2 regions of the Rhizobium sp. UBA1881 genome follow, and region 1 is predicted to be linked to the other one. Evidence: predicted binding sites of a transcription regulator. Region 1 holds the regulator's gene; the other holds the start of a gene.
What was found. The regulator HrcA, encoded in region 1, represses chaperone genes, less so after heat shock. The targets are predictions, from matches to a motif close to GTTAGCACTCNCNNNNNGNGAGTGCTAAC.

Region 1 (9,392 bases):
GAAGTGCCGCGACCACGGCGGCTTCGACTGGCAGGCCAGCAACGCGGCAGACTGGCTGACGCCCTACGAGGGCTGGCCGAGCACGCGCTACGAGGCCAAGGCTAGGCGCGAAGGACGCTCATCCGCCTATCTGACGTTCAAGCGCGTCTGATCAATCAAGCGAGGTCAGCGAATGGCATCCTACCTGACCGACCTTCGCAAACTCATCGGCAATCGCCTCATCCTGCTTCCCGCCGTCGCCGCCGTCATCCGTGACGAGGCGGGCCGCCTGCTGCTGCAGGAAAAATCATCCGGAGAAGCATGGAGCCTGCCCGCCGGCGCGATCGAGCCGGGCGAGACGCCGCAGGAAGCCATTATCCGTGAAGTCATGGAAGAGACCGGGCTTGTCGTCACATCGACCAGCATTCTCGGCGTCTTCGGCGGACACGAATTCAGATATGTTTATCCGAATGGCGATCAGGTCGAGTATGTCGTGACGCTGTTCAAGTGCCGTGTTGGCGACAGCAGCGGCGTATGGACGGACAGCGAGACCAAATCCATCCGGTACTTCACACAAAACGACATGCCGCAGCTGGCGCTGCCTTATCCGATGTCCATGCTGTTTGGCCAAGGCTGAGCATCGGCTTAGGCCGGTAGCGTCAATCAATATCCAGCAAGATAGCGCCCTCTTCCCATTCCGGCACCTTGCTCGCGATCATACCGTCCGGCCCGACCGCAAGCGTGCAGCCGCAGCTCATCCAGCCATCTCCCCTGTCGCCGACGACATCGGAGGAGATGACCCAGCAGCCCGTGCGGACCGCGCAGGCGCGAAGGCTCTCTATCGCGGGCTCGCGCCATTGATCCACCTTGTGCTCCCGGATCATCATGTTGAGCGGGGCGCAGACGACGGAGGCGCCGTTTGCCACGATGGCATCGGAGAATGCCGGATCACGAAAGTCGCTGCAGATATTGATGCCGAAGCCGCGACCGGCTCTTCGCCAGACGGGAAATGCATCGCCGGGCGTGCAGCCATCTTCCAGCGGGTTCGCCTTGGCGTATACGCCCGCGACGGTGCCGTTCTCGATCAGCATGGCGCTGTTGTAGACCAGATCACCGCGACGCTCGACGAAGCCGACGATCGCCGCTGTCCTGATGGAACGGAGCGGTTCGAGCAGCTTTTGCAGCGCCGGATCATCGACGCTAAGCGAGCGCCGCTCGTTGATCGCGCGGTCGTAGCTGTGGCCCTGGAGGTAGCATTCGGGAAAGATGGCGAGATCGACGCCTTGGCTATCGGCCCATGTCAGCTCGCGTGAGATCACGCCCGCCGCCTTCTCAGCGTCATCGAAAATGGGGGAACGCTGGAAGGACGCTATTCGCATGAGATGGGGCGTAGCATGAGTCGCCCCTCAAAAACAAAACAACGGCGCTCCGGGGAACGCCGTCTGTTTTTATGCTGACCCGCCTTTAGTGCAGGCTGACCGTCTTCAACTCGTCTTCAGCGGCCTTGAAGAAGGTGCTGGAGCGGTTGTCCGTGAGGAGGATCGGGGTTCCGTCCGCGCCGAAGAGCGCCCAGAGATCGACGTTCGGATCGATATCGGGAGCTTCCGGAAAACACCGGGGAACATCCTCGGAGCGGATTTTCCTGATATAGGCGACCTCGCCGTTGCCGATGCCGGCAAGCTCGGTCTTGGTCAGGTGCGAATTGGCTTCTTTCATCAACATTCCTGTACCTCCAGAGAGAAGGGACCAACGGTGCGATTTGCGCCGTTGTCCTACTGTGGGACCGAAATGTTAATTTTCTTCACCATACGCGACGGCTCCGGGCGAATGAGATCCACCGACAGAAGGCCGTTCTTGAGGCCCGCGCCGAGAACCTGCATGCCATCCGCCAGCACGAAGGTGCGCTGGAATTGCCTGGCGGCGATGCCGCGATAGAGATATTCGCGCTCGCCCTGCTCGACCTGGCGGCCGCGGATGACCAGCTGGTTTTCCTCGACCGAGATGTCGAGTTCCTCCTCGCTGAAGCCGGCGACGGCAAGCGTGATACGCAGGCGCTCAGGATCATCGGTGATGCGGTCGGCGGCAAGGCGCTCGATGTTATAGGGGGGATATCCGTCACTCGCCTTGGAAATCCGCTCCAGCGTCTTTTCCATGGCGTCGAAACCCAGCAACAGCGGGCTGGCGAAAGGCGTCATACGGCTCATCAGCGTTCCAAGTCCTTGATGCAAGCGACCCTTCCGGACCTGAAGACAGCATCCGGATGTTGCTAATATGGGAACGAATGCTGTCATTCGCAAGACAGGGCGCGAGACAGGGAAGCAAGACCTGCGGTCCCGACAGCACGCGATTGCACCGCCTTGACAAAGCTTGCTGCGCCTCGCATCAAATCCTGCCCCGCGCCGGCTGTGCCGATTTGCGGCGGGAAGATAAACAGATGGTGCATGCATCGATACAGGCACCGGGAGGATGGGACGAACGGAATGGCAAACCCGAGAAAGATCATTATCGACACCGACCCAGGTCAGGACGATGCGGCCGCGATCATGCTGGCCTTCGGCAGCCCCGAGGAACTGGAACTGCTCGGCATCACCACCGTCGCCGGCAACGTGCCGCTCTCCTATACCAGCCGCAATGCGCGCATCGTCTGCGAGCTCTGCGGCAAGACCGACACCAAGGTTTTCGCCGGCGCCGACAAGCCGATCGCCCGCCCGCTCGTCACCGCCGAGCATGTGCACGGCAAGACCGGCCTCGACGGTCCCGAACTCGACGAGCCGACCATGCCTTTGCAGGCGGGACACGCCGTCGACTTCATCATCGAGACGCTGCGCAACGAGCCTGAAGGCACTGTGACGCTCTGCACGCTCGGACCGCTGACCAATGTCGGCCTCGCCTTCCAGAAGGCGCCAGATATCATCGGCCGCGTGCGCGAGCTCGTCATGATGGGCGGCGGCTATTCCGAGGGCGGCAACATCACGCCGGCGGCCGAATTCAACATCTACGTCGATCCCGAGGCCGCCGACATCGTGTTCCGCTCCGGCGTGCCGATCGTGATGATGCCGCTCGACGTGACGCACAAGCTCTTGACGCTGAAATCGCGCGTCAAGCGCATGGCCGAGATCGGCACGCGGCCGGCGATCGCGATGGTCGAGATGCTGGAGTTCTTCGAGCGCTTCGATATCGAGAAATACGGCTCGGACGGCGGTCCGCTGCACGACCCGACGGTCGTTGCCTATCTGCTGAAGCCGGAGCTGTTCAAGGGACGGGTCTGCAACGTCGAGATCGAGGTGAAGTCGGAGCTGACCGTCGGCATGACCGTGGTCGACTGGTGGCACGTGACCGACCGCAAGCGCAACGCAACCGTGATGCGCGATGTCGATGCGGACGGCTTCTTCGATCTCCTGATCGAACGCTTCGCCCGCATCTGAGCAAGATGATTTGCCGCAACTGGCGGCAAGGTCTTCCGTGCTGTAGGATATCAGGGACTGACGAGGACGCAGATGAGCCAAGACGTACTCTTCGACCACGAAAACCCTGTGACCGTTCACGACATTCTGTGGGCATGGAGCCGCGGCCTCATGTCCACGAAGCGTGCCATCGCGTCGCTTCATCTCGATGACGAGATGGAGCTGTACGAAGTCGCCAACGACAACGATATCCCCTATCCCGGAACGCCTTCGCAGCGCGACCTCGATATGGCGGACGCTTTCATCGCCGCCATCACCGACGCCGCATGACGAAGCTTTCTCCGGTCACTCTGGTCATCGATAAAAAACTCGAACCGAACTCACGCCGCTGACACAGTCGGTATGCCTGCTCTGGTCTCGTGATGGGGTGCCCCGCAAAATGAAAACAACCGGGGCTTTTGGCACCCGGTTGCTGATTATCTAACACTCTTAGAAGCTGGCCCGATCGGATCAGGCGTCCTTCTGGTCGAAGACCGAGTTGGTTTCGGCTTCGACGATCTTCGGGCCGCCCTTGGCGACGCCGACCATGGCCGGGCGCAATACGCGTTCGCCGATGGAATAGCCGGCCTGGACGACCTGGACGACGGTGTTGTTGGGCACGTCGGGGTTCGGCACTTCGAACATCGCCTGGTGGAAGTTAGGGTCGAACTTCTGGCCGACCGGCTCCAGCTTGCGCACGCCGTGGCGCTCCAGCGTCGACAGCATCGAGCGCTCGGTCATCTCGACACCTTCGATCAGCGTCGTCAGGCCGGCATCGGCGCCAGCGCGGGCCTCTTCCGGGATGGCGTCGAGCGCGCGGCGCAGGTTGTCGGAGACAGCCAGCATATCGCGGGCGAAGCCGGCCGCGGAATAGGACTTGGCGTCCTTGACTTCGCGCTCGGTGCGGCGACGCAGATTGTCCATGTCTGCGGCGAGGCGCAGATAGCGGTCGCGCAGCTCGGCATTCTCAGCCTTCAGCAGCTCGATCGGATCGGGCTCGGCTGCGGTCTCGTTCTCGACGTTTGCGGCGGCGTCGGCTGCGGCTTCTTCCGCGGCTGCGTCAGGTCCGTTCTTCGTCGTCTCGTCAGTCATGACGTTCTCCGGTCATTGGTGGCTTTTGGATGTGCCCGATATCGAACTTTGAACATCAAAAATCAAGTCTGCGTGACGAAGAAGGTCGCAAACGCAGGCATGTTCGGCCCGTGACGACCGCATATGAAAGCGACAGCGAGGCGTCAGCCACATGTCATTCTTACTTTCGCAAAACCTAATACGGTGCCACACTCATCTCTCAACCTGGGAGGTGCTGAGATGGCCGACGAAAACGTCTATGTCGGGAAATGCTTTTGCGGTGCCGTGGAACTGACCGTGACCGGCACGCCTGTCGCGATGGGCTATTGCCATTGTCGCTCCTGCCAGCACTGGTCGGCCGGGCCGATCAACACCTTCACGCTGTGGCAGCCGCAGGCGGTTCGGGTCACCAAGGGTGGCGAGCATGTCGAGAGCTTCCAGAAGACCGATTACAGCGTGCGCAAATTCTGCGACACCTGCGGCGGGCATCTCTATAGCGAGCATCCGCTCTGGGGCGTGACCGATGTCTATGCGCCCGTTATCCCCGATCTCGATTACAAGCCGACCATGCATGTAAACTACGAGGACACCATCCTGCACGTGAAGGACGGGTTGCCGAAGTTCAAGGACATGCCTTCGGAGATGGGCGGCTCCGGCGTGCAGCTGCCGGAATAGCGCTATTTGGACGGGCGCGAGAGCCTTGCCATGAGCTGGGCGGTATAATCGACCATCGGCACGATGCGCGAATAGTTGAGCCGCGTCGGGCCGATGACGCCGACGGCGCCGACGATGCGGTCGTCCTCGTCGCGATAGGGCGCGACGATCAGCGAGGAGCCGGAGAGCGAGAAGAGCTTGTTTTCCGAACCTATGAAGATGCGCACGCCGGGGCCGCTTTCGGCCAGATTGAGCAGCTCCAGCAGGCTGTCCTTCTTCTCGAGATCATCGAACAGCATGCGCAGGCGATCGAGATCATCAGGATTGCCCAGCCCCTCCAGGAGATTGGCGCGGCCGCGGATGATGAGCTGCGCCGGCTTGCCTTCGTCCGCACTACCGGACCAGACGGCGATGCCGCGCTCCACCAGATCTTGCGAGAGCGCGTCGAGTTCGTGGCGCACATCGGCCTTCAAGCGACCGAGCTGGCTGCGCAGTTCGGGCAGCGTCTGGCCGGTCATGTGGGCGTTGAGGAAATTGGCGGCCTCGGTGAGCTGCGAGGAGGTGACGCCGGCGGGCAGCTCGATAATGCGGTTTTCGACCTGATCGTGATCGCCGACGAGAACGGCCAGCGCCTTGGTGGGCTCCAGGCGGATGAACTCGACGTGCTTGAGCACGGGATCGCTCTTGGAGGTGATGACGAGACCAGCGCCGCGCGACATGCCCGACAGCATGCGGCTTGCCTCGTTCATCATCGCTTCCATCGGGCCGTCGCGGCTTTCCGCCCGCACCTGCCGGTCGATATTGGCGCGGTCCTCGGCGGAGAGATCGCCGACCTGCATGAAGGCATCGACGAAGAAGCGCAGGCCCACCTGCGTGGGCAGACGGCCGGCGCTGACATGCGGGGAATAGACGAGGCCGAGCTCTTCCAGATCGCTCATGACATTGCGCACCGAGGCCGGCGACAGCGACATGGGCAGGATGCGCGAAAGATTGCGCGAGCCCAGCGGCTCGCCCGTCTCCAGATAGCCCTCGACGATGCGACGGAAGATTTCCTTGGAGCGTTCGTCCAGCGCGGCAACGGCATCCGAAATCGTCGACGACCTGAATTCCATTAAGCCCTGCGCACCCATGCTGATAATGATACCGCAAAATATAGCCAATCTCCCCGTGCGCGCAAAAGGGAATTTGCAAATGCGCGCCGCCAATCGTAGAAGCGGTCAACAACAGACCCGCACATAGGATGAAGCCTGGGATCGCGCCCGCGTTCCCGGTCCCGTGCACCGAGGAGAATTAGGATGCGGCCATCAGGCAGAAAAACCGACCAGATGCGCAAGGTCACCTTCGAGCGCAACTTTTCCAAGCACGCCGAAGGCTCCTGTCTGGTGAAATTCGGCGACACGCATGTGCTCTGCACCGCGAGCCTTGAAGAAAAGACTCCACCGTGGCTGCGCAACACCGGCAAGGGCTGGGTCACCGCCGAATACGGCATGCTGCCGCGCGCCACCGGCGACCGCATGAAGCGCGAAGCCGCCGCCGGCAAGCAGGGTGGCCGCACCCAGGAAATCCAGCGCCTGATCGGCCGCTCGCTGCGCGCCGTGGTCGACCTCAAGGAACTCGGCGAACGCCAGATCACGCTCGACTGCGACGTGATCCAGGCCGATGGCGGCACCCGCACGGCATCCATCACCGGCGCTTGGATCGCGCTCTACGACTGCCTGAAGTGGATGGAAAGCCGCAACATGATCAAGGTCGAGCGGGTCCTGAAGGACCACGTCGCCGCGATCTCCTGCGGCGTCTTCGCCAGCCAGCCTGTTATCGATCTCGACTACCTCGAGGACTCGTCCGCCGAGACCGATGCGAACTTCGTGATGACGGGTTCGGGCGGGATCGTCGAGATCCAGGGCACGGCCGAGGGCACGCCGTTCAGCGAGGAAGAATTCGGCGCGCTGATGGCGCTTGCCAAGAACGGCATTGCCGAGCTGGTGGAGATGCAGAAGGCGGCGATTGCCTGAGGGTTTGCCAAGGACAGCTGAGAGGCTGTAGCAAGCAAGACCCCTCCCCAACCCTCCCCACAAGGGGGAGGGCTTAACCCGGCCTAGCCCTCGACGCCCAATTGGGGCAAGCGGGCGCGCCCAGCGGTTCTCCCCCCTTGTGGGGGAGATGGCCGGCAGGCCAGAGAGGGTCTTTGGCGCCCCGGAGAATGACAGCATGATCGACGGCATTCTTGAAACCGCGCTTTATGTCGACGACCTCGATGCCGCCGAGCGCTTCTACGGCGATGTTCTCGGCCTCGAGAAGGTTCTGCGCCATGACAACCGGCACGTCTTCTTTCGCTGCGGCCCGGGCATCCTTCTGGTCTTCAACCGCCAGGAAACCATCAAGCCGCCCTCTTCCGATGCGCTGCCGGTTCCGCCGCATGGCACGACGGGCGCGGGGCACGCCTGTTTCCGGATGAGTGCGGAAGCGATTGACTTGATCGCGGAAAAGCTCAACAAAGCGGGCGTTTCCATCGAAAGCGATTTCTGCTGGCCGAACGGGGCGCGATCGATCTATTTCCGCGATCCTGACGGCAACAGCCTGGAATGCGCCGAACCCAAACTTTGGAATCTTTGAAGGACCGCTCATGCGCAAGCTCGATACCCGCACCATCGTCGTTGCCAGTCACAATGCCGGCAAGATACGCGAGATCGCCGACCTGATCGGTCCTTTCGGCTTTTCGGCGAAATCGGCAGCCGAACTGAAATTCGACGAGCCGGATGAGACCGGCACGACCTTCGAGGAAAACGCGGCGATCAAGGCGCTGGCTTCCGCCAAGGCATCGGGCCTGCCGTCGCTCTCCGACGACAGCGGCCTTGTGATCGACGCTCTCGGCGGCGCGCCTGGCGTCTACACTGCCAACTGGGCGGAGACGGCCGACGGCACGCGCGATTTCGCCATGGCGATGCAGAAGGTCGAGACGGCTCTTCAGGAAAAGAGCGCCACCACGCCGGAGCAGCGCACGGCGCGCTTCGTCAGCGTGCTCTGCCTGGCATGGCCGGATGGGCACACCGAAATGTTCCGCGGCGAAGTCGAAGGCTTCGTCGCCTGGCCGCCGCGCGGCACCGAGGGCTTCGGCTACGACCCGGTCTTTCAGCCCGAGGGCTACGACACCACATTCGGCGAGATGAGCGCGGAAGAAAAGCACGGATGGAAGCCCGGCGACGCTGCCGCCCTCTCGCATCGCGCCCGTGCCTTCAAGATCTTCGTCGAAACCTGCCTGGACGCATAAGACCCGAATCGTGGACACTTTGGAACAGCCTAACCTGACGCGCTATGCATCTCTTTTGCCCGATACCGGCGAGCCCGGCTTCGGCGTCTACGTGCATTGGCCGTTCTGTGCCGCCAAGTGCCCCTATTGCGACTTCAACAGCCATGTGCGCCACCAGCCTGTGGACCAGGAGCGCTTCACCGCCGCCTTCCTGAAGGAGATGGCGGCGATGCGGCAGCTGAGCGGCCCGAAGACGGTGACCAGCGTCTTCTTGGGCGGCGGCACGCCGTCGCTGATGAACCCATCGACCGTCTCGGCCATTCTCGACGGCATCGCCAAGGAATGGCACATGCCCGATGGCATCGAGATCACCATGGAGGCCAACCCCTCCAGCGTCGAGGCCGAGCGTTTTCGCGGCTACCGCGCCGCCGGCGTCAACCGCGTGTCGCTTGGCGTGCAGGCGCTGAACGACCGCGACCTCAAGTTTCTCGGACGTCTGCACGATGTTGAGGATGCGCTGAAGGCGATCAAGCTGGCGCGCGACATTTTTCCGCGCATGTCGTTCGACCTGATCTATGCGCGGCCGAAACAGACCGTAGAGGAATGGGAACGGGAGCTGCGCGAAGCGATCTCTTACGCCGTCGACCATCTGTCGCTCTACCAGCTGACGATCGAGGAGGGCACGCCCTTCTTCGGGCTGCACAAGATGGGCAAGCTCGTCGTGCCCGACGACGACCAGTCGGCGCTGCTCTACGAGGCGACGCAGGACATCACCGCCGCCGAGGGCATGCCCGCCTACGAGGTCTCCAACCACGCCCGCCCGGGTGCCGAGAGCCGCCACAATCTCACCTACTGGCGCTACGGCGACTATGCAGGCATTGGACCCGGCGCGCATGGACGGCTGACGCGCGGCCCCATCAAGCTCGCCACCGCCACCGAGCGCAAGCCGGAAGCCTGGCTGGAGCTCGTGGAGCGCGACGGCCACGGCGTGCTCGACC
Region 2 (16,033 bases), on a different contig from region 1:
GGGCTATTCCACCAATGCCAGCCGCTCGCCGCAGGACATCGCCCGCAGGCTCAAGGAGAAGCTGATCCTGTCGGAAACCCGGCTCGATGACGCGGCGTTCCTAGTGCTTCAGGAGTTCCTGTCGCTCAACGTGCCGCTGATCAATGCATCGGCGGCACTCTCCGGCTTCGCCGATGCCGCCGGCCTCAAGCTTGGCAACGCCCTGTCGCGCTTCGATGGTCGCGTGGCCGCACTCGCCAATGCTGGCGTCGATCTTTCGTTGATCGATTATCGCGCCGCCTTCGGCCGCCCGCTGGATTATTACACCGGCCTCGTCTTCGAGATCGGCGTCGAGGGCTCGGATGCCGTGCTCGCCGGTGGCGGACGCTTCGACAAGCTGATGACCCTGCTCGGCGCCAGGGAGCGCATCCCGGCCGTCGGCTTCTCGCTGTGGCTGGATCGCATCGAAACGGAAAGGGCCGCCTGATGACCATCACCATCGCGCTGCCCTCCAAGGGCCGGATGAAGGACGACGCCTCGGCCATCTTCGAGAAGGCCGGCATGAGGATCACCGCCGTCGGCAACGACCGCTCCTATCGTGGTCGCGTCGAAGGCTGGGATGATGTCGAGGTTGCCTTCCTCTCGGCCTCCGAAATTTCGAAGGAGCTCGGCAACGGTACCGTCGATTTCGGCGTTACCGGCGAAGACCTGATCCGCGAAGGCTTGGCGGAAGCCGACAAGCGCGTCGAATTCTGCGCCCGCCTCGGTTTCGGCCATGCGGATGTCATCGTCGCCGTGCCGGAGATCTGGCTCGATGTCGACAGCATGGCCGATCTCGGCGATGTCGCCACCGATTTCCGCGCCCGCCACGGCCGCCGCCTGACGATCGCCACCAAATACTGGCGCCTGACGCAGCAGTTCTTCTCGCGCCAGCACGGCATCCAGCTTTATCGCATCGTCGAAAGCCTTGGCGCCACTGAGGGCGCACCGGCCTCGGGCTCGGCCGACATCATCGTCGATATCACCTCGACGGGCTCGACGCTGCGCGCCAATCACCTGAAGATCCTGTCGGATGGCGTCATCCTGCGCTCCGAGGCCTGCCTAGTGCGCGCCCGCAAGGAAAGCCACGCCAACGAACCTTCCGTTGCCCGCCTGATCGAAGCCGTCCGCGCCGCGCTTTGATGGCCGGCGAGGACGACAACATCGTAGCCGGGAAAGACAAACCGGGTGCTCCCGTAACGGAGCCGCTTTTCCAGTTTCAACCACGCTGGAAGGAAGAACTCGTCGTCACGGGAAGCGGTGGCTCCTTCGTGCTGGAGCTGCCGATGGGCGTATTGTCTGCCTACCTTCCCAGCGAGAACGAGTGGAAAGAGCACGGGCCGGAATGGGCGCGGGGCCTCTGGCCGGAGCTAAGGCGCGACCTGGATGAGTGGTGTCGCACCCATAACGCCGCTCTCTATGTAATCGCGACGGCAAGCGTTTATTCGCTTTAGCCGCTCGACTGCTGCAGAGACCGCCGCGCAACCTCCTCACTTGATTGAGAACGCAAAAAAAGCCCGCCGCCAGATGACCTGACGGCGGGCTTTTCATACTTGGGAGGATGCTATGCCGATTAGGCCGCGACCGGCAGGGCGCCACGGCGGGCGTCGATCGAGTAGAGACCGGGGCCGAAGGTGGCGAGCAGGATGTAGGCGCCGGCGAGCGTGAAGTTTTTCATCAGCATGATGCCGTTGAGAGCGTTGATCCAGCCGAGAGCGGCATCCGGCCAGCCGGGAACGGCAACGGTGCCGGAGTGGAAGACGAGACCGGTGAAGACGCAGAATGCGGCCAGCGCCCAGCCGACGATCTTCGTCTGGAAGCCGATGAGAACGGCAAGACCGGTGACGAGTTCGAACAGGCCGGCGAGGTAGGCAAGGGCGGTGGCGGCAGGCAGGCCGGCGCCGGTGATCATGCCGGCGGTGCCAGCCGGGTCGGTCAGCTTGCCGAAGCCGGAATAGATGAAGATGAAGGACAGAAGAATGCGGGCGACGAGAATGACAATGTTCTGGGTATTCGACATGGAACTGTCTCCGGTTGAATGAGTTGAGACCGGTGTGCCCCCCGGCACGGTTGTCGATCTCGTATGCACCGTTTCTCCTCTATTTTGGTCGTCATGGAAAGATAGACGGGAGGGGACAGTTCGTTCAATAATAGTGAACGACAATAGCGAATGGTGGCGGCTTGCCATTGCGCCGCGCGCTCTTCTATGGTCGGGCCACCTACCGCAACTGGAGACTTCAGATGGCAGACCTTTCCGCATTCCCGATCACGAAACGCTGGCCGGCAAGCAACCCCGATATCATCCAGCTCTATTCGCTGCCGACGCCGAACGGCGTGAAGGTGTCGATCGCGCTTGAGGAGCTTGCTCTACCCTATGAGCCGCATCTGATCTCGTTCGGCACCAATGATCAGAAATCTCCGGAGTTCATGTCGCTCAATCCGAATGGCCGCATTCCGGCGATCATCGATCCCAATGGCCCTGATGGAAAGCCGATCGGCTTGTTCGAATCCGGAGCGATCCTGGTCTATCTCGCCGAAAAGACCGGCAAGCTCATCCCGGCGGATGCTGCCGGCCGCTACGAGACGCTCCAGTGGGTGTTCTTCCAGATGGGCGGCATCGGGCCGATGTTCGGCCAGTTCGGCCACTTCCATAAGTTCGCCGCCGACAAGGTCGCCAACAATTCCTATCCGGTGGAGCGTTATCGTGACGAGTCCAAGCGCCTGCTCGGCGTTCTGGAAGAGCGCCTGCAGGGACGTCAGTGGATCATGGGCGACACCTACACCATCGCCGATATCACCACGTTCCCATGGGTACGCGGCGCCGATGTCTTCTATGGTGGCCGCGAGCTTCTGGAATACGACAAGTTCCCGGCGGTCATGGACTGGCTGAAGCGCTGCATCGCGCGCCCGGCGAGCGAAAAGGGCCTGAACATCCCGGCACGCCCGGCCTGAACCATCTAGGCAATATGTGCCCATAACGTCAAAAGCCGGCCCATTGGGCCGGCTTTTCCGTGACAGCAGGTAAGTTTTACTGGCGGCGAATGGCGGCCTTGCCGGTGTCGGCTTCGATGCGCGGGAAGATGAACATGCCGATCATGCTGCCATTGCCTTCCTCTTCGTAGCCGTTCGATTCACCCATGCAGAAAAGCGGCTGGCGATAGCCGTTCGGCAGGATAATCGTGGTCGAAAAACAGAAGGATGAGGACAGGGCAGCTGCCTGTTCGAAAATCTGGACGATGCGGCCGCGATCCCTCGGATCGTAGCAGCGCATCAGACTGAGCAAGCCGCATTCGGGCACCGACAGACCATGAAGCCGGGCGCTGCGTTCCTGAAGGCGGATCACGCCGCTTGAAAAGTCGCCGACCCAGCTTTCCGATATCGAGAGCTGAGCGAGCATGTCGGGATTGTTGTCGTTGAGTTCCAGCGATCCGCGCATCAGCGGTGCGGATGCGTTGGTTTTTGTTATCTTAAACACATTGTTCCCCAGTTTGGGCGCAGCGTTCTCCCGTGCTGCACACCCGGCAAACATTACAGTTTCAGTCGACGCCGCGCTTCATGCTCGGTGGCCGGAAAATAGCGTTCCGAGCGGTCGCCCCAAGAAGTGAGCCCACTCTGCCCAGCCTTTCCAAAATATGCAACTTCTAATTTAATTCAGGATAAGAAACTCGGTTCATGCGTCAATGCAATTCTGAGCGGTGTTGGCGATGCAGCGGCAAGTGCGCCTTGAACGAAGCGCCGAACACAGCGCGAATCTATAAGTTTTTTTGCAGAAACGGCAACGGTTTTTAACACGCAGGCGTATCCTCGCGCCCACTCATCAACGATCAAAAATAGCGGAAAGGTTGATGAAACCACTGCTAAATAACGCGAAATTGATGGAGTTGCGGGCGTTTCCTACCTCTGACGGCAACCATTGGCAAGAAAACTCGATTGTTACGAGAATTTGACCCCTCGGTAAAAATCGCCCGTCGAGCAAGCTTCACGAAAGCCTCGCCAAGCTCAACGGCTTGCCATTTGTATGATTATACGTTTCATCACACGGTTGAAAAATTCCGCACGCGAATGTGAGCGCGAATCACAAAACGAAAAGGGCGACCCGAGGGCCGCCCTTCCGTAACCTGAACCTGATGGCTCAGACATAAGACCCGAAGGTCTTACATCATGTCCATGCCGCCACTTCAGCGCGCTTGACGCGCTGAAGCACTTAAAGTGTATGGGCGGCTTTCACGTACAGTTCTGTAATCAGACCTTATGGTCTGATTACATCATGTCCATGCCGCCCATGCCGCCCATGCCGCCAGGCATGCCGGCAGGAGCGTCCTTCTTCGGCAGCTCGGCGATCATGGCTTCCGTCGTGATCAGCAGCGAAGCAACCGAAGCTGCGTTCTGCAGAGCCGTACGAACAACCTTGACCGGGTCGACGATGCCCATGGCGATCATGTCGCCATATTCAGACGTCTGGGCGTTGTAGCCGTAGTTGTCTTCGTTCTTCTCGAGGATCTTGCCAACAACGATCGATGCTTCGTCACCGGCGTTCTCGGAGATCTGGCGAACCAGCGACTGCAGAGCGCGACGGATGATGTTGACGCCAGCTTCCTGGTCGTCGTTTGCACCCTTTGCAGTGATCTTGGAAGCCGAACGGAGGAGGGCAACGCCACCACCAGGTACGATACCTTCCTGAACAGCAGCGCGCGTTGCGTTCAGAGCGTCGTCGATGCGGTCCTTGCGTTCCTTGACTTCGATTTCCGTGGAGCCGCCGACGCGGATGACGGCAACGCCGCCAGCGAGCTTGGCAAGACGTTCCTGCAGCTTTTCGCGGTCATAATCGGAAGAGGTTTCTTCGATCTGAGCCTTGATCTGAGCAACGCGGCCTTCGATGTCGGACTTGGCGCCAGCGCCGTCGACGATCGTCGTGTTTTCCTTGGAGATCGAAACCTTCTTCGAACGGCCGAGCATGTCGAGCGTTACGGATTCGAGCTTGATGCCGAGGTCTTCGGAGATGACAGTGCCGCCCGTGAGGATAGCGATGTCTTCCAGCATGGCCTTGCGGCGATCGCCGAAGCCAGGAGCCTTGACGGCAGCGATCTTCAGGCCGCCACGCAGCTTGTTGACGACGAGCGTAGCAAGAGCTTCGCCTTCGACGTCTTCAGCGATGATGAGGAGCGGCTTGCCGGTCTGAACGACGGCTTCGAGAACCGGGAGCATCGCCTGCAGGTTCGAGAGCTTCTTCTCGTGGAGGAGAATGTAAGCGTCGTCGAGGTCGGCGACCATCTTTTCCGGGTTGGTGACGAAGTAAGGCGACAGGTAGCCGCGGTCGAACTGCATGCCTTCGACGACTTCGAGTTCGGTTTCAGCGGTCTTGGCTTCTTCGACGGTGATGACACCTTCGTTGCCGACCTTCTGCATGGCTTCAGCAATGTCGTCACCGACCTGCTTGTCGCCGTTTGCGGAGATCGTGCCAACCTGGGCAACTTCAGCCGAGGTGGAGATCTTCTTTGCCTTGGCCTGCAGGTCCTTGACGACTTCTGCAACAGCGAGGTCGATACCGCGCTTCAGGTCCATCGGATTCATGCCGGCAGCAACGGCCTTGGCGCCTTCGCGAACGATAGCGCGGGCCAGAACGGTAGCCGTCGTGGTGCCGTCGCCAGCGATGTCGTTGGTCTTCGAAGCAACTTCGCGGACCATCTGGGCGCCCATGTTTTCGAACTTGTCTTCGAGTTCGATTTCCTTGGCGACCGATACACCGTCCTTGGTGATGCGCGGAGCGCCGAAGGACTTGTCGATAACGACGTTACGCCCCTTCGGGCCGAGGGTTACCTGCACTGCGTCAGCGAGGATGTCGACGCCGCGCAGCATCTTTTCGCGCGCAGAGCGGCCGAACTTTACTTCTTTAGCTGCCATTTTGAGAACTCCTGAAAAGGGGTGTCAGCGAATTGGGATGAAGTGGGAAACCGGCTGATTAGCCGATGATGCCCATGATGTCGGCTTCCTTCATGATCAGAAGGTCTTCGCCGTTGATCTTGACTTCGGTGCCGGACCACTTGCCGAACAGAACGCGGTCGCCAGCCTTGACGTCGAGAGCGACGACCTTGCCGGACTCGTCACGAGCGCCGGTGCCGACGGCGACGATTTCGCCTTCCTGCGGCTTTTCCTTGGCGGTGTCAGGAATGATGATGCCGCCCTTGGTCTTTTCTTCGGACTCAACGCGGCGAACAACGACGCGATCGTGAAGGGGGCGGAAGTTGGTGTTTGCCATTGTCTAATCCCTCGATCAAATGACACTCGCAGGCCGGTATGGCCCACACGGATGGGTGTTAGCACTCTCCTCTGGTGAGTGCTAGCGACCTGCATTTAGGAGCGGCCATCTGGGGAGTCAAGGGAAGCTGTCGTAATTTTCCGACGCCCCATGCCTATAGCCGTTTGATGGCAAAGTTGTGAACCTGCCGCGCGCTTGTCGAGGACGGGAAAACGCTTCGATGGTTAATGCCGGAAAGGGCAGGGGCAGCGCCGCATCTCCCGGCGCCGAGCTTTGTCATAAACCCGTGTCCGCAATTTGCGAAAGGCCATCAGGAGGCGCCGTCTCGGCGCCGCCGCCGGGCCGGGATTGTCCAGCCTCGATACGGGTGATATCGAGCGACAGGGGACAGCCGGCAGAGGTCGGCAAAGGGGTGGATATATATGAGCGTGGACGGAGCGGTGATGGCGGATGACAGCGTGGCATCGGTGCCGTTTGGCGAGGCCGTCCGCGTCTGGGCCAGGATCGGCTGTCTGAGTTTCGGCGGCCCCGCCGGCCAGATCGCCCTGATGCACCGAACGATCGTCGACGAAAAGCGCTGGATCTCCGAGGATCGCTTCCTGCATGCGCTGAACTACTGCATGCTTTTGCCAGGCCCCGAGGCGCAGCAGCTTGCCACCTATATCGGCTGGCTGATGCATGGTGTGCGCGGCGGCATCCTCGCCGGCCTGCTTTTCATCCTCCCCGGCTTCGTGGTCATGCTGGGTCTCTCCGCCCTCTACGCCGTCTTCCAGGAGACAGCCTGGCTTCCCGCCCTGTTCTTCGGCCTCAAGGCGGCCGTGCTTGCCGTCGTCGTCGAGGCGCTGCTGCGCCTTGCCCGCCGTGCCTTAAAGACCCGCGCGCATTATTACATCGCCGGCGCCTCTTTCCTGGCGCTGTTCATGCTGAACGCGCCGTTCCCGGTCGTCGTCATCCTCGCCGGCCTCACGGGTTTCGCTCTGCACCGCTATGCCCGCCGACACGCGCCGACGCAGGAAGCCCAAGCCCAACTCAACACGCAATCGCCCCGCCGCCAGCCCACGTTTACGACCCACGCCATCGCCCGGCCGCTCCTTGTTCTCGTCTTCTGGATACTCATCTGGCAGGCACCGTTGCTCCTCGTCCGCAATCTGCATGCGCCCTCCGATCTCATCGCCGAGGCGCTGAGCGGCGAGACCAATGTCTTCGGCGCGCTCTTCATCTTCTTCTCCAAGATGGCGGTCATCACCTTCGGCGGCGCCTATGCGGTGCTCACCTATGTCGCGCAGGTCGCCGTCGGTCATTATGCCTGGCTGCAGCCGGGCGAGATGTTGGATGGCCTGGCGCTGGCCGAGACCACGCCCGGCCCGCTGGTTCTCGTCCTCTGTTTCGTCGGCTTCCTCGCCGGCTACCGCAATCCGCTCTTCATGGCGCCGCTGATGGGCGGCGCGCTCGGCGCCACGCTGGTTGCCTGGGCCACCTTCGTCCCTAGCTTCGTCTGGATCTTCGCCGGCGCGCCCTTCGTCGAGAAGCTGCGCGATAACGCCGGCCTGTCGGCGGCACTATCCGCCATCACAGCGGCCGTCGTCGGCGTCATCCTCAATCTGTCGCTTTGGTTCGGCCTGCACGTGCTCTTCGCCGAGGTCGGCCGGTTAGCACTTCTGTCGCGAGGCGCGGGCCTCCCCATCGTCAGTCTCGCCTGGCCGCAATGGGCCACCATCGATATCGCCGCGCTGGCGATCTTCGTGATCGCGTCTGTCCTGCTGTTCTACGTGAAGATGGGCATGGTCAAGGTGCTGGGGCTTTGCGCCGCCGCTGGCCTTGCCATCAAGGGCGCCGAACTGCTGCTCTGAAGGCCGTCGGAGCGCACTGGGTCGCAAGAATTTCATCGTCCCGCATTGCAAAATTTCTTGCCATCGCGGCGGGGCTTTGCGATGTCAGCCCTCATCGAATGAAAACCGGGACTTTGAAATGGCGCAGCGCATCGAGAATTTCGCAGAGATCACCAGCCACTACGATGCGGTGTTCTGCGATGTGTGGGGCGTGTTGCACAACGGCGTCTCGCCGTTCCCGAAGGCCGCCGCAGCCCTGCAGGCCGCGCGCGAGGCTGGTCTCACGGTCGTTCTGATCACCAATTCGCCGCGCATTGCGCCGCTCGTCGTCGATCAGCTCCGCAACATCGGCATCCAGGACGAAGCCTATGACCGCATCGTCACCTCGGGCGATGTCACCCGTGGCCTGATCGCCGAAGGCCCGAAGAAGGTCTTCCTGCTCGGCCCGGATCGCGACATCGCCATCATCGAAGGCATCGGCGTCACCCGCGTTTCCGCCGAAGAGGCCGATTGCGTCGTCTGCACCGGCTTCTTCGACGATGAGACCGAGACGCCTGAAGATTACACCGACATGCTCAAGGCCTTCCAGGCCCGCGACTTGCCGCTGATCTGTGCCAACCCCGACCTGATCGTCGAGCGCGGCCACAAGATGATACCCTGCGCCGGCGCCATGGCCGCCTATTACGATCAGCTCGGCGGCAAGACCCGCATCGCCGGCAAGCCGCACAAGCCGATTTATGACGCCGTGCTCTCGGTTGCCCGCGAAATGCGCGGTGACCTCAAGATGGACCGCATCCTGGCGATCGGCGACGGCATGCCGACGGATGTGCGCGGCGCTCTCGATTACGGTCTCGATCTTCTCTATATCAGCGGCGGCATCCACGCGGCCGAATACACGCTGAACGGCGAGACCGACGAGGCGATCCTCACCGCCTATCTCGAACGCGAGAAGGCAACGCCGAAGTGGTGGATGCCGCGCCTGGCCTGAGCCGCCATCTGACCATCTTGTGTAAGCCCGAAGCATCAGTAAAGTCTGCCCGATGACCGTCTTCCATCGCAATGAAACCCGAGAGCCCTTGCCAGACCACCTGCATGGCGGTGTGGTCGCCATCGGCAATTTCGACGGTGTCCATCGCGGTCATCAGTCGGTGCTGGAACGCGCGCTCGAGATCGCCGAGGCGCGTGGCGTTCCAGCCCTCGTGCTGACCTTCGAGCCGCATCCGCGCACGGTCTTCAACCCGCAGACACCGGTCTTCCGCCTGACGCCAGCGCCGCTGCGCGCCCGCATTCTCGAGGCCATGGGCTTCGGCGCCGTCATCGAATACCCGTTCGACCGCGAATTCTCGCAGCGCTCGGCTGACGATTTCATCCACTCGATCCTCAAGGATTGGCTGGCCGCCTCCGAGGTCGTGACCGGCGTCGATTTCCATTTCGGCCGTGGCCGCGAGGGTGGCCCGGCCTTCCTTATGGATGCCGGCAATAAATACGGCTTCGGCGTCACCCTGATCGACACCTTCCGCGACGAGAACGCCGACGTGGTCTCTTCCAGTCGCATCCGCGCTTTGTTGAAGGACGGCGAAGTCAGCGAGGTCGCCGGCCTGCTCGGCTATCACTACACGGTCGAATCCGAGGTGATCGGCGGCGAAAAGCTCGGCCGCCAGCTGGGCTTCCCGACAGCCAACATGCGCCTGCCAGCCGAGGTCGAACTGAAGCCCGGCATCTACGCCGTCCGCTTTCGCTTCGAGGATGGGTCGATGCACGACGCGGTCGCAAGCTACGGCCGCCGCCCGACGGTCACCGACAACGGCGCGCCGCTGCTCGAAACCTTCGTCTTCGATTTCTCCGGCGATCTCTACGGCCAGATCTGTTCCGTTTCCTTCTTCTCCTACCTGCGCCCGGAGCTGAAGTTCGACGGCCTCGAACCGCTGGTCGAGCAGATGAACCGCGACAAGGAAGAGGCGAGGGCGGTACTCTCAGGCATACAGTCGATCAGCGAGCTCGACCGCAAGCTCTGCGGCCTCGTCTGAAGTTTCATTCCTCTTCCGCATTGCGTTGAAGCAATGCCGCCACCGGATCCTCCGGCTCGATCGTCACGATGACGATCGACAGAAAGATCAGCGCCGCCCCGACGCAGGCCATCACAGGCGGCCGCTCCAGCAAGACAAGGCAGGCGCCGATCGCGCCGAATATGCTCTCGCCGGAGACGAGCACCGCCGCCTTCGATGCCGGCACATGACGCTGCGCATAGGTCTGCAGCCCGAACGCGGCCGCCGTCGAGAGAATGCCGAGCATCGCCAGTTCCGGTGCCGCCCGCCACATCATCTCGCCCGTCAGCGGCTCCAGAAGCGGCGCCACCGGCATCAAGAGCAGCGCGGCGATCGCGAATTGCACGAAGGCCGAGGTGAACGGCCCGCCATGACGCCGCGCGTGGCGCCCGAGCAGCACCATCCAGAACGCGTAGAAGACGGCGGAGACCAGGCAGGCAACATCGCCTGTGTTCAGCGCCGCGAAGCCGCCGATCCCATCGGCCATCAGCCCGATGCCGACAAGCGTCAGGCAGGCCGCGAAGACACCCAGCCGCCGCGTCGTCTCGCCGAAGGTGACCCATGCCACGACAGGTGTTAGCACGGTGGCGGTGTTGACCAGGAAGCTCGCATTGACGACCGTGGCGTTGACATAGGCCGTCTGCTGTATGGCGATCGCCACGGTGAAGGTCAGCGCAACACGTAGGATGCTCTTTGTCCACCCCGCGCCATGTCCCCGCACATCGTTGCGCTCAAAAGCCGCCAGCGGCAGCATCACCAGCGCCGCAATCAGGCAGCGCAGCATGGTGGCCGACAGCGGGCCCATATGCGTGAGCACCGTCTTTTGCGCGATGTTACCGAAGCCCCAGAAGGCGGCGGCGAGGATCAGCGAGACATAGGCGCTCCGCTTCGACATGGCGGCTCAGACTACGAGCAGGTGGAGCGCTGCCCGCAAACCGGACAAGATGTCGCCGCGCGCCGAATGATATGGAAAATCATCCATCGACATGCCCTCCCGAAAAGAGATCGAGCCGAGGATGCCATAAGGGTATCGAGCGCTTGCGGTCGGCGACCGCCGCCGCCGCCCGGAAGCGTCGCCCCTCAAACACCCTGTCCGTTATTTGGATCTGCTAATTGGTATTGTTGGGATAGCGCCGGTCACTGCCGCTATCGATCACATGTTCCATCCGCGCCCCTCTCGCTGAAAACAGGCAACGCTTCGCGCGCGGCGATTTCGCCACGTGCCACCGCCTGCAACCATGTAACGTCAGATTGAAATCAACTTATAGTATATTAGCAATATTTGAATTGAATGTGAAGGCAGCCGAGGAAAGCGGTGCGGCGATGGAAGACATCCGTCTCACAACCGACTGCCCAGTCACAAACTGTGTCTTTTTCGCGGCAGAGATGCTTGCCGAGCGAGCCGGCTGGCATATCTCATCTATCTGATAAGACGCGGATAAGCCGCGCCCGATCCGCGAAAGGCACTCTCCTCATGGACAAAAGATTTGGAACGGCGGCCTGCTGGCTGCTCATCATTCCCTATATCGGGCTGCTCTGGGTCCCCTTCTACAATTTCCACGATCCTGTGATCTTCGGCTTCCCGTTCTTCTACTGGTATCAGCTCCTCTGGGTGCCGATCACCGCCTTCCTGACCTGGATCGCTTACCGGAGCATGCGCAATGACGACTGATCTCAACGTCACGGCGCTCAGCGTCTTTATTTTCTTCTTTGTCCTCGTCACCGTCATGGGCTTCGTCGCCTCGCGCTGGCGCCGGCCTGAAACCATGGCGCATATCGACGAATGGGGTCTCGGCGGCCGCTCCTTCGGCACCTGGATCACATGGTTCCTGGTCGGCGGCGATTTCTACACCGCCTACACCGTCATCGCCGTTCCGGCGCTCGTCTATACCGTCGGCGCCTATGGCTTCTTCGCGCTGCCCTATACGATCGTCGTCTATCCCTTCGTCTTCATGGTGATGCCGGTGCTCTGGAAGCGGGCGCGGGACTTCGGCTATGTCACGGCGGGCGACGTCGTCCACGGGCAGTATGGCTCGCGCGGGCTGGAGCTTGCGGTCGCGGCAACAGGCGTCATCGCCACCATGCCCTATATCGCCCTGCAGCTTGTCGGCATGACGGCGGCGCTGAAGGCGCTAGGCCTGCATGGCGAGGTGCCGCTCGCCATCGCCTTCATCGTGCTGGCACTCTACACCTATTCGGCGGGCCTGAGAGCACCCGCGCTGATCGCCTTCGTCAAGGACATCATGATCTATATCGTGGTGATCGCCGCCGTGGCGCTGATCCCCTCGAAGCTCGGCGGCTACGCCAATGTCTTCGCCTCCGCCGACGCGGCCTTCCAGGCCAAGGGTTCCGGCAGTCTGCTGCTTGGCTCCAACCAGTATGTCGCCTATGCGACGTTGGCGCTCGGCTCGGCACTCGCGGCCTTCATGTATCCGCACACGCTGACCGGCATCTTCGCCTCCAACAGCGGCAACACCATCCGCAAGAACGCGGTGCTGCTGCCGGCCTATACGCTGCTGCTCGGGCTGCTGGCACTGCTCGGCTACATGGGCCACGCCGCCGGCCTCAAGCTCGACAGCGCAAATGACGTGGTGCCGGCGCTGTTCCAGACCCTCTTCCCCAGCTGGTTCGCCGGCTTCGCCTTTGCGGCGATCGCCATCGGCGCTCTGGTGCCCGCGGCGGTGATGAGTATCGGCGCCGCCAACCTCTTCACCCGCAACTTCTGGAAAGCCTATGTAAACCCCCAGGTGACGGATGCGGGCGAAGCAAAAGTCGCGAAGATGACCTCGCTGGTCGTCAAGGTCGGCGCCCTGCTGGTCATCATCTTCCTCCCCACCCAATTCGCTCTCGACCTGCAGCTCCTCGGCGGCATCTGGATCCTGCAAACGCTCCCGGCCCTGGTCTTCGGTCTCTACACCAACTGGTTCCGCGCGCAGGGCCTGCTCGCCGGCTGGTTCGTCGGCTTCTTCGGCGGCACGCTGCTGGTCTGGATCAACGGGTTGAAACCGCTGCAGCCGGTGACGATTGGCGAGACCTCGTTCACCATCTACATCGGGTTGCTGGCGCTGGCGGTGAACATCATCGTCGCGGTGGTGGTGAACGCAGTGGCGCCCGGCAAGGCGGTGGCGCGGGCTTGAGGGGGAGAGGGAGGGCTGCGGGTGACGCCGCGGCCCTCTTCAAAGCTTTCCCTTGTAACCGGCATCCTTCAGGATCGCGTTGGCCGTATGACGGCTCTGCAGATTGCGCGGCACAAGAAGCATTTTCTTGGTGTCAGGCGATTGCCATTTCTCGTGCGATCCCTTGGCGTTCTTCAGATAGACGTAGCCGAGGGCGGAAATGATCTCACAAACGATCTTGTATAGCCCTCGGCCATTCAGGCCGCCGCGACATGCGGCGTCGGGCGCTGCCAGAGGATCGCCGGAACGAGATCTTTCAGCGGCGTGTCGGCAAGGTCGGATGAGGACATGTGATTGGCAATGATCAGGTCGATGGCGCTGTCGAAGATGATGTCTTCGAAAGCGTCGATATCGGCCGTTTCGATATGCAGCCCCTCGATATCGCTCTCGGAATAGAAGACCTTGGCCTCCTCGTCCCAGATTGCCTTGATGAAAAAGGTGCGTTTCACCATCGAGTGAGCCTCTGTGTTGCCGTGGCCTCAATATATAGCAACGGCGGCGATGCACAACGTCGGCGGAGGGCGCGGCTGCGCCAATTCTCCTCTTCCTTTTCCCGCCAAAAGCGCCTATGAACCGGCGCGATGAACACATTCCGGCTGGCGATCACGATACGAATTATCGGCCCGGCCTTCCGCGCGCGCTAAGCGGCCGGAAGGTCCGGGTTTTCGGCGCTCGACCTCAGAGCGCTTCCGCCGCCACGATATTTCCAAGTCCGTTGCGCCCGTTTGCGAGGCGTAAAGCACGATCGCTAGAAGAGACGATTGCCAGACATGACCGATACAGCCGAAAAGATCGATTACTCCAAGACCCTCTATCTCCCCGAAACCGATTTCCCGATGCGCGCCGGCCTGCCGCAGAAGGAGCCGGAAACCGTTGCCCGCTGGCAGGAGATGGGCCTCTACAAGAAGCTGCGCGCCTCTGCCGCCGGCCGCGAGAAATTCGTCCTCCACGACGGCCCTCCCTATGCCAACGGCAACATCCATATCGGCCACGCGCTGAACAAGATCCTGAAGGACGTCATCAACCGCTCGTTCCAGATGCGCGGCTTCGATGCCAATTACGTTCCCGGCTGGGATTGCCACGGCCTTCCGATCGAGTGGAAGATCGAGGAAGAGAACTACCGCGCCAAGGGTAAGGCCAAGCCTGATCTCAAGCAGGCCGACGCGATGATCGAGTTCCGCAAGGAATGCCGCGCTTACGCTGAAAAGTGGATCAAGATCCAGGGCGACGAGTTCAAGCGCCTCGGCATCGAGGGTGATTTCGACAATCCGTATCTGACGATGAACTTCCACGCCGAAAGCCGCATCGCCGGCGAACTGTTGAAGATCGCCATGAGCGGCCAGCTCTATCGCGGCTCGAAGCCGATCATGTGGTCGGTGGTCGAGCGCACGGCGCTGGCAGAAGCCGAAGTCGAATACCACGACGTCGAGAGTGATATGATCTGGGTGAAGTTCCCGGTCGTGGGTGGCGCCGGCGAGCTGGCCGATGCCCATGTCGTCATCTGGACGACAACGCCATGGACGATCCCCGGCAACCGCGCCATCGCCTACTCGCCGAAGGTCGCCTACGGTCTTTATGAGATCACGGCTGCTGAAAACGACTTCGGCCCGCAGTCTGGCGAGAAGCTGATCTTCGCCGACGCGCTGGCCGAAGAGTCCTTCAAGAAGGCGAAACTCGAAGCAAAGCGGCTGAGTAACGTTTCCGCTCGCGAACTGGCGTCAATGACTGCCGCTCATCCCCTTAAGGGTATTGGCGGTGGGTATGAATTCGCTGTGCCGCTTATCCCTGGCGATCATGTCACCGATGATGCCGGTACGGGTTTTGTCCACACGGCTCCGAGCCATGGACGCGAAGACTATGAGGCATGGATCGAATACCAGAAAAACAGACTTCTCAATTTCGCGAACACTCCTGGGATTTCTGTGGCCGAGCGGCAGCAGTTTCTTGCCGAACTGTCTGAGGTCTCAAGATCAATCCCGTTCCCGGTCGACGACAGCGGCACCTATACCGCAGACGCCCCCGGCTTCGAGGGCGCCCGCGTCATGGACGACAACGGCAAGAAGGGCGATGCCAACGAGCGCGTCATCAAGACGCTGATCGAACGCAACGCGCTGTTTGCCCGTGGCCGCCTGAAGCATTCCTATCCGCATTCCTGGCGCTCCAAGAAGCCGATCATCTTCCGCAATACGCCGCAGTGGTTCGTCTACATGGACAAGGACCTCAAGGACGGCACGACGCTGCGCACCCGTGCGCTGAACGCCATCGACGACACCCGTTTCGTACCCGCCGCCGGCCAGAACCGGCTGCGTGCCATGATCGAGCAGCGTCCTGACTGGGTTCTCTCGCGCCAGCGCGCATGGGGCGTTCCGATCTGCGTCTTTGCCGATGAAGACGGCAACGTCCTGCAGGACGAAGAGGTCAACAATCGCATCCTCCAAGCCTTCGACGTGGAGGGTGCCGATGCCTGGTTCGCCGAAGGCGCCAAGGATCGCTTCCTCGGCAACGGTCACGACCACGCCAAGTGGACGCAGGTCATGGACATCCTCGATGTCTGGTTCGACAGTGGCTCGACCCACACGTTTACGCTGGAAGACCGCCCGGACCTGAAGTGGCCGGCCGATCTCTATCTCGAAGGCTCCGACCAGCATCGCGGCTGGTTCCACTCGTCGCTGCTGGAATCGGCCGCGACCCGTGGCCGCGCGCCCTATA

Region 2: groES (co-chaperone GroES) is a predicted target of HrcA. The motif match lies at 6,332-6,360, and genes of this name have one in related genera.

Annotation. Positions count from the first base shown of each region.
Region 1 is NZ_DDHH01000061.1:986-10,377, forward strand. It holds gene trmB (tRNA (guanine(46)-N(7))-methyltransferase TrmB) at 1-151, shown strand, start outside; gene B3605_RS07275 (NUDIX domain-containing protein) at 173-616, shown strand; gene B3605_RS07280 (carbon-nitrogen hydrolase family protein) at 639-1,358, opposite strand; gene B3605_RS07285 (DUF1150 family protein) at 1,444-1,701, opposite strand; gene B3605_RS07290 (Hsp20 family protein) at 1,752-2,183, opposite strand; gene B3605_RS07295 (nucleoside hydrolase) at 2,460-3,404, shown strand; gene B3605_RS07300 (hypothetical protein) at 3,477-3,713, shown strand; gene grpE (nucleotide exchange factor GrpE) at 3,894-4,514, opposite strand; gene B3605_RS07310 (GFA family protein) at 4,734-5,168, shown strand; gene hrcA (heat-inducible transcriptional repressor HrcA) at 5,171-6,259, opposite strand; gene rph (ribonuclease PH) at 6,443-7,159, shown strand; gene B3605_RS07325 (VOC family protein) at 7,356-7,760, shown strand; gene rdgB (RdgB/HAM1 family non-canonical purine NTP pyrophosphatase) at 7,771-8,415, shown strand; gene hemW (radical SAM family heme chaperone HemW) at 8,426-9,392, shown strand, end outside.
Region 2 is NZ_DDHH01000010.1:16,007-32,039, reverse strand. It holds gene B3605_RS01185 (ATP phosphoribosyltransferase regulatory subunit) at 1-466, shown strand, start outside; gene hisG (ATP phosphoribosyltransferase) at 466-1,161, shown strand; gene B3605_RS01175 (hypothetical protein) at 1,161-1,472, shown strand; gene B3605_RS01170 (DoxX family protein) at 1,592-2,038, opposite strand; gene B3605_RS01165 (glutathione binding-like protein) at 2,260-2,970, shown strand; gene B3605_RS01160 (hypothetical protein) at 3,047-3,493, opposite strand; gene groL (chaperonin GroEL) at 4,279-5,919, opposite strand; gene groES (co-chaperone GroES) at 5,978-6,274, opposite strand; gene chrA (chromate efflux transporter) at 6,697-8,124, shown strand; gene B3605_RS01140 (TIGR01459 family HAD-type hydrolase) at 8,243-9,091, shown strand; gene B3605_RS01135 (bifunctional riboflavin kinase/FAD synthetase) at 9,144-10,130, shown strand; gene B3605_RS01130 (DMT family transporter) at 10,135-11,043, opposite strand; gene B3605_RS01125 (DUF3311 domain-containing protein) at 11,623-11,820, shown strand; gene mctP (monocarboxylate uptake permease MctP) at 11,810-13,285, shown strand; gene B3605_RS01115 (DUF1902 domain-containing protein) at 13,522-13,776, opposite strand; gene ileS (isoleucine--tRNA ligase) at 14,095-16,033, shown strand, end outside.